Regions from separate parts of the Sphingomonas daechungensis genome, predicted to be linked through region 2. Evidence: predicted binding sites of a transcription regulator. Region 2 holds the regulator's gene; the other holds the start of a gene.
The links. The regulator LexA, encoded in region 2, represses DNA repair genes until DNA is damaged. The targets are predictions, from matches to a motif close to GTTCCNCNCTTGTTCT.
Positions count from the first base shown of each region.

Region 1: the regulator LexA is predicted to act here: its motif matches at 2,221-2,236, upstream of ABD928_RS06760 (ribonucleoside-diphosphate reductase subunit alpha).

Region 1 covers NZ_BAABJC010000001.1:1,289,053-1,293,042, reverse strand. The annotation lists gene ABD928_RS06770 (hypothetical protein) at 1-153, opposite strand, end outside; gene ABD928_RS06765 (hypothetical protein) at 150-326, opposite strand; gene ABD928_RS06760 (ribonucleoside-diphosphate reductase subunit alpha) at 308-2,179, opposite strand; partial or broken gene ABD928_RS06755 (SLC13 family permease) at 2,536-3,854, opposite strand; gene ABD928_RS06750 (transglutaminase domain-containing protein) at 3,957-3,990, shown strand, end outside.
Region 2 covers NZ_BAABJC010000001.1:2,887,960-2,891,949, reverse strand. The annotation lists gene ABD928_RS14950 (peptidylprolyl isomerase) at 1-1,385, shown strand, start outside; gene lexA (transcriptional repressor LexA) at 1,462-2,109, shown strand; gene ABD928_RS14940 (VOC family protein) at 2,109-2,456, shown strand; gene ABD928_RS14935 (DUF4242 domain-containing protein) at 2,458-2,730, opposite strand; gene ABD928_RS14930 (ComEC/Rec2 family competence protein) at 2,783-3,990, opposite strand, start outside.

The DNA.
Region 1 (3,990 bases), 1.6 Mb from region 2:
GCCGTGGATCACGAGCAGCAGCGCGATAACGAACAGGATCACCGCGCCCTGGCTGCCGTACTGGTCGCCGCCGCGCGGCCGCCGGTACATCCAGACTCCGCCCGCGAAGATCGCGGCCGCGGCGGCAAGCTCGACGATCTGCGCGGTGGTCATCGCTTGAGCAACTCCCCAACGCCCGCCTTCTGCGCATACTGCAGCAGCTCGGCGCTGAAATAGACGGTGGCAAGGAAGCCGATCAGGTCGAGCAGGAGGAGCCCGCCGACGACGGAGCCGGCGACCGTGGCGACCTTGCGCGTCCGCGGCGAGATTACTGGCAGGCGAGACATTCGTCATAGTCCGTGGTCGTGGTGACCTGGATTTCGCGAAGCTCGGGCGTGTTGTCCGCCTCGACCCCGCCGGCGAAACCGGCGCGCTGCACCGACTTTGAGCGGAGGTAATAAAGCGACTTGATACCCAGCTCCCACGCGCGGAAGTGGAGCATCAAGAGGTCCCACTTGTCGACGTCGGCCGGGATGAACAGGTTCAGCGACTGCGCCTGGTCGATGAACGGCGTGCGGTCGCCCGCAAGCTCCAGCAGCCAGCGCTGGTCGATCTCGAAGCTGGTCTTGAACACGTCCTTTTCTTCCTGGGTCAGGAAGTCGAGGTGCTGCACGGAACCGCCCTGCTCGAGGATCGAGTTCCACACCTTGTCGGTGTCCTTGGCCTTGTCCTTGAGCAGCTTCTCGAGGTGCGGATTGCGGATCGAGAAGGAGCCCGACAGCGTCTTGTGCGTGTAGACGTTGGCCGGGATCGGCTCGATGCAGGCCGAGGTGCCGCCGCAGATGATCGAGATCGACGCGGTCGGCGCGATCGCCATCTTGCAGCTGAAGCGCTCCATCACGCCCATGTCGGCGGCGTCCGGGCACGGCCCGCGCTCCTTGGCGAGCATCATCGAGGCTTCGTCGACCTGCGCACGGATGTGCTTGAAGATCTTCATGTTCCACGACTTCGCCATCGCGCCCTCGAACGGGATCGAGCGGGCCTGGAGGAAGGAGTGGAAGCCCATGACGCCGAGGCCGACCGAGCGCTCGCGATCGGCGCTGTACTTGGCGCGCGCCATCTCGTCCGGCGCGCGGGCGATGTAGTCGGAAAGGACGTTGTCGAGGAAGCGCATGACGTCCTCGATGAAGGTCTTGTCGCCCTTCCACTCGTCCCACGTCTCGAGGTTCAGCGAGCTGAGGCAGCAGACGGCGGTGCGGTCGACGCCGAGGTGGTCCTTGCCGGTCGGAAGCGTAATTTCCGAGCAGAGGTTCGAGGTCGACACCTTGAGGCCGAGATCGCGGTGATGCTTCGGCATCGTCTTGTTCACGGCGTCGATGAAGATGATGTACGGTTCGCCCGTCGCGAGGCGGGTCTCGACCAGCTTCTGGAACAACGTGCGGGCATCGACCTTGCCGCGAACGCTGCCGTCCTTGGGGGACTTCAGCTCGAACCCGGCGCCGTCGCGGACCGCTTCCATGAACTCGTCGGTGACGAGCACGCCGTGGTGCAGGTTCAGCGCCTTGCGGTTGAAGTCGCCCGACGGCTTCCGGATTTCGAGGAATTCCTCGATCTCCGGGTGGTTGATGTCGAGGTAGCAGGCAGCCGAACCGCGGCGGAGCGAGCCCTGCGAAATGGCGAGCGTCAGGCTGTCCATCACTCGGACGAACGGAATGATGCCGCTGGTCTTGCCGTTGAGGCCGACCGGCTCGCCGATGCCGCGGACGCTGCCCCAATAGGTGCCGATGCCGCCGCCGCGCGAGGCGAGCCAGACGTTTTCGTTCCAGGTGCCAACGATGCCGTCGAGGCTGTCGGACACACTGTTGAGGTAGCAGCTGATCGGGAGGCCGCGGCCAGTGCCGCCATTCGAGAGAACAGGCGTAGCCGGCATGAACCACAGCTTCGAGATGTAGTCGTAGATGCGCTGGGCGTGCTCGGCATCGTCCGCGTAGGCTGCAGCGACGCGGGCGAAGAGGTCCTGATTGGTCTCGCCGGGGAGCAGATAACGGTCCTTCAGCGTCTCCTTGCCGAATTCCGTCAGCAAGGCATCGCGCGACTCATCGGTGGTCACGTCAAACGCCCGGGCGTCGACCGTCTTGCTGGTGCGGACCGCGGTTGCGGTGTCGTCGCTCGGTACTTCTGAGCCGGTTGAAAAATCCATCACGCTTCCCCGTCCGCTGCCGACCTCCGAAGAGATCCTTTGTTCACCAATTGTTCGACTCGGAGCCATGCCGGCGACCCTAGCCGTTTTCGGCGCGTCGCGGGGCATTTTCACCACCGTCCCCTGTGGAAATCGGGGACGATTCGGGTCGGCCGCTGGAATAGCATATTCCAGCGTCAGACACCAGTAATTGGGTGTACCCCCCTAATCGCTACAACCTATAGTGCCTCAACTGGCGTGGGACGCAAGCGGATAAATCGCAAGTGAACCAAATATCCTGTGGATGAGTCTTCGCCGCAACGATCGTCCCAAATTGAATCACTGGCGGCCCCGGTTCTGCGTCCGGACTTCGCGCGTCAGAAGGGGAAAAAGATGGGGATGGCGACGATTGCGGCGGTCCAGGTGATCAGGTTCAAGGGGAGGCCGACCTTCACGAAATCGAGAAAGTTGTAGCCCCCCATTTGATAGACAAGGACGTTGGTCTGATAGCCGAAAGGTGTCGCGAAGGCGGCGCTCCCCGCGATCATGACCGCGACCAGAAATGGACGCGGACTGACGTGCAGCGCCTCGGCCATGGACACTGCCACTGGGGTGAACAGGACGGCGACGGTGGCATTCGACAACAGTTCGGTGGCGAACAGAGTTGCCCCGTAAATGACGATGAGGGCTAGCAGGGGGCTGAGCTGCTCGAGGTTGCCCACCAGCAAGGCTGTGGCGGAATCCGCAACGCCCGAGACCCGAAGCGCAATCCCGAGAACCAGCATCCCGGCGATCAGCATCAGGACATCCGGGCGCAGTCCGCTATAGGCCTCGTCGGCCGTGATCACCCGAATGAGGATCAGCAAAACTGCCCCGGCGAACGCACAGGCCGCAATCGGGGCAAAGTTGAGTGCCGAAAGCACGATCACCGAGATGAAAACGGTCAACGACGCAAAAGCCTTCAAGAGACGCAACGGTCGTTCCGATGCGAATGCGGTTGCCGTGCCGACCTGACCCCCCATGAGGCCAAGACTCGTCGATTCCGTCGATTCCAGCGCCACGGGTTCGCCGTTGCGCCCGTTGCCCCGAATCAGCCTGCCGCTGAAGAACATCAGGTAGATCCCGCCCGAGATGGCCACCACGAGACCGACAGGGGTGATTTCGAATATGCCGAACTTGGGCTGCCCGGCGACGCCGGCCATGTCGTTCACAAGCAGGTTGGTCGACGTTCCGATGAGCGTGCAGCAGCCCCCAAGCACCGCTGCGTAGGACAACGGCATGAGGAAGACTTTGGGAGACAGCCCAAGCGATCTTGCCGCATCGCGGATTACCGGCGCGCCGAGTACGACGATTGGTGTGTTGTTGAGGAAGGATGAGGCTACTCCGCAAGAGCAATGACGATCCACAGGCCCGCTTTGCCGATCCGGCGGCACAAGCTGGCGAGCCCTCTGATCGAAGCATCCAGCAACCCCGACAGTTCCATCGCGTAGGCAATCACGAAGAGCGACGCGAGCGCGATGATCGCCGGGCTGGCGAAGGCACTCTGCACCTGGATCGGCCGGACCACGCCGGTCAGCAGCAAGATGGCGGCTCCCGTCAACGCAACGACGTCTGATCGAAGCTTGTCCCAAATCATGGCGAGAACGACCGCGGCCAGGACGACGAGGGTGATGGCTTGGGGATTGAGACCGTGCATTTGGCACGACAACCCTCTCGGAATGGCAGTGGTTCAGATTTGGGTCTCGACCCCGCGGCATCAACTGTTTGACGCCGATTGTTTCAGGCGTATCGGCGTCGGGTGCGCAAACGAGTGGGTTTCGGCGGCGCCGTTT
Region 2 (3,990 bases):
CGCCCTATGCGTCGATCCTCCTGGAAGGCCGCTCGGGCGAAGTGGCATTCGTCCCAACTGCGGCGTTCCGCCAGGGTCTCAATCCGACCAGCGCGGACATCGATCGCTATTACGCCGCCAACCAGCGGCGCTACATGGTCCCAGAACAAAGAGTGCTCAGAATCGCGAAGATCGGTCCGGAGCAAGTAACGAACGTCCAGCCGAGCGACAAAGAGATCGACGACTATTACAAGGCCAACGGCGCAACTTACGGATCCAAGGAGACGCGTGTCATCACGCAAGCCGTCGCGCCGGATCAGGCGACGGCCAACGCTATCGTCCAGCGAATCCGCGGCGGGCAGACGTTCGCTGCGGCGGCCGCGCCTGCAGGTTTCACTCCCGAAGACATCTCCGTCGGCCCCCAGACCAAGGAGCAGTTCACGGCCACCGCCGGAGCCAATGTCGCCGGGGCGGCATTCGCTGCTGCGGAAGGCGCGACGATCGGCCCGATCCAGACCGCGAACGGCTGGAACGTGGTGAGGATCGACAAGATCGAGCGTGAAGGCGGCAAGTCGCTGGCGGCAGCTCGTCCGGAGATTGTCCAGAAGCTGGTCGCCGACAAGCGCAAGGAAGCGATCGAGGCGATCGTCGACAAGGTTCAGGACGCCCTTGATGGTGGCGCGAGTTTCCCCGAGGCCGCCGCTGCTGGCAAGCTGACCCCGATCGAGACCCCGCCGCTGACTGCGTCGGGAACGTCGCCGGCCAATGCGGCTTACAAGTTCCCTGCAGATCTCGCGCCCGCGCTCAAGTCCGGTTTCGAGCTTGGTGAGGGCGATGAACCCGTCGTGGATTCGCTTCCGAATGACGGCGGCTATGTCCTGGTCGCGCCGGCGCGGGTTATTCCGGCTGCCCCGGCCCCGCTGGCGAGCATTCGCGATCGCGTAACCCAAGACTGGATCGCCAGCCAGGCATCGCAACGGGCGCAGCAGCTCGCCCAGTCCATTGCTTCAAAGGTCGGCAAGGGCTCGCTCGCAGACGCATCGAAGGGCGCTCCGGTGGCCGTGAAGGTCGAGCCGGTGAATGCGCGGCGCATCCAGCTGAGCCAGTTCCAGGGCCAGGTCCCGCCTCCCCTGGCGATGCTTTTCATCCTCGGTGAAGGCAAATCGCGGTTGGTCGCCGGCGGTCAGGGCGAAGGCTTCTACGTCGTCAAGGTGGACAAGATCATTCCCGGGAATGCGTTGAACCAGCCCGCGCTCATCGGACGTACCCAGCAGGAAATGCAGCAAGCGCTGGCGGAGGAGTATGGCGCGCAGTTCACCAACGCCATGCGCCAGACGGTTGGCGTGAAGCGGAACGAGAAGGCAATCACCGCGTCGAAAGCACGGATCACGAGCACCGGTAGCTAAAGTCTGCGGTCGTATTGACGGCTAACATTTTGTTGCCTACACGTTCCCTGTCTGTTCCAGGGGGATTGGCCGCGCGATGCTAACTGCCAAGCAGCACGAACTGCTCCGCTTCATCAACACCCGTCTCAACGACTCCGGCGTTTCGCCGAGTTTCGACGAGATGCGGGAAGCTCTCGACCTCAAGTCCAAGTCGGGCGTCCATCGTCTGATTTCGGCTCTTGAGGAGCGTGGGTTCATCCGCCGCCTGCCCAATCGGGCGCGAGCCTTGGAAGTCTTGAAGCTTCCGGAGTCGTCGGCCCCTGCCGCGCCCGCTCCACGCCCGGTCGTGCCTGCAGCAGCCAACGACACGATTGAAATCCCTCTGCACGGCCGCATCGCCGCCGGCACGCCGATCGAAGCCCTCCAGGGAACGGAGGGTTTTGCGGTTCCCGCAGCACTCCTCGGCCCGGGCGAACATTACGCGCTTGAAGTTTCAGGGGATTCGATGATCGAGGAAGGCATCCTCGACGGCGACTTCGCACTGATCCGGAAAGCCGATACGGCCCGCGACGGAGAGATCGTGGTGGCGCTGATCGACAATGAGGAGGCGACGTTGAAGACGTATCGACGCGAAGGTCAAACCATTCGCCTGGATCCGGCCAACGCGCGCTACGAGCCGCAGCGCTACAATGAGAGCCGGGTCAGCATTCAGGGGCGGCTCGCTGGCCTCATTCGGCGCTACTGATGTCGGCGGCGCGGATTGACTACGTCGAATTGCCGAGCGCAACGGCTTACGAGCTTACGCGCGGCTTCTACGCCAAGGCCTTCGGCTGGGCGTTCACCGACTACGGCCCGGATTACTCCGCCACGACCACCGGTGACGTGGACGTCGGCCTGAACGGTCAGCCCGAAGAAGCCTTGTCCGCGCCCTTGCCCGTCATTCGTGTCGACGATCTCGAAGCCGCATTCGATGCAGTATCGAAAGCCGGTGGCGTTATCGCCAAGCCCATTTTCGCCTTTCCGGGCGGTCGCCGGTTCCATTTCATCGATCCGTCGGGAAGCGAACTCGCCGTCTGGCAGACCGCGGATTAGCCTATTCAGCGGTGGTCGGGTCGATGACGTTGCGAACCTCGCTGATCTTGTTGGCAGGGAAGCCGCCGCGCTCGGCATGCTCGCGAATGATTTCCTCGTTGGGCGCGCGATAGATGCAGTAGATTTTGTCGTCGGTGACGTAGCTATGCACCCACTGGATTTCTGGCCCGAGTTCTCGAAGGACCGAGCAACTGGTCTGGGACGCCCCCTTGAGATCGCTTTGCCCTAGCGAACCGACGCCGGGCATATCACGCTCGATCACGTATTGCGGCATATCACGTCTCCAATTCCGCGACGCTCGACGATAGCCGAGTTCGCAAGGAGCGTCACTCGGCCCAGGGGTGATCACCGACGCGCTGGGACACCGTCTCGACACGGGGCTGGTCATCAAGGAAGATGGCCAATCCACCCGTTTCAACAAGCGACTTTCGGTCGAACTTAAGCCACTGCGGCGTGCAGCTTTTCGGAAGCCAACGATCCGACACGACGATATCGGCCTCTGCGCAAGCGTCCGTGAGAGCTTTCCAGTCGATGCTGTTCGCCGATCTCGTTGCCAGCAGGCGGTAGTTCCGCGCCCCGGCCTTCAGGACGGCCACGCAGGAATCGCGCGAGCAGGACCCGATCGATGATTCTGCGAGCAGTCCGGGCTCGTCGTCGAACCCCGATGCCTCGCTCACCAGATCGCGCATGAAATCGCCGGACCGATCGCGAAGCATCATCGGCGTTCCATCCGGGGCGACGATCGCCAGATGCCGACCGTCGCCGGTGATCAGCACATCCGGCGATGGCGCAACGGCAGCGGCGGCAGCCCCGACCGCGACGGGAACCAATCCGAGCAAACGCACACGAGCGGTCGTCCAGAGGAAGAACCAGAGGCCACCGAGGACCATGGAAGCGAAGGCCCAGGCAGGCATGGAGGGCAAAGTCGCAACCGCGCCCTTCGCACCGGCGACGGTGTGAGCGATCGATAGCAAAACCGCGAGCGCCTTGTCCGACGCCCACCAGAAAGGCGTTCCAAGGCCGATAGGGTCCAGAACGAGAGCCGCGGCCTCCACCGGCATGATAACGAACGTCGTCAGCGGGATCGCGACGAGATTTGCGGCGACACCGAAGAGCCCGGCCTTGTGAAAGTGGTACAAGGCCAGCGGCGTCAACGCGACTTCGACGACCAGGCCGGTGAGGATCATGCCGACGAGGGTCCGCCCGGCCTTGGCGAACGGACCTTCGTCGCGGCGCATCAGGAGGTTCTGTCCCCAGCCGGAAGAGTGCAACGCGATGATCGCAGTCACAGCCGCGAAGCTGAACTGGAAGCTCGGGCCTGCCAGGGCTTCAGGCCGGAAAATGAGGACGGCCAAGGCGCCGACGGCAACGAGCCGCAGGCTGATCGCCTCTCGGCCGAGGGCAATTCCGCCAAGGACCAGCAAGGCAGCGACGCAGCTTCGCACTGTCGGAACCTGTGCGCCTGTCAGGAGGGTGTAGCCGATTCCCGCCGCGGCAGCCGCCGCAGCCGAAACCAGGACGAGATTGAACCGGA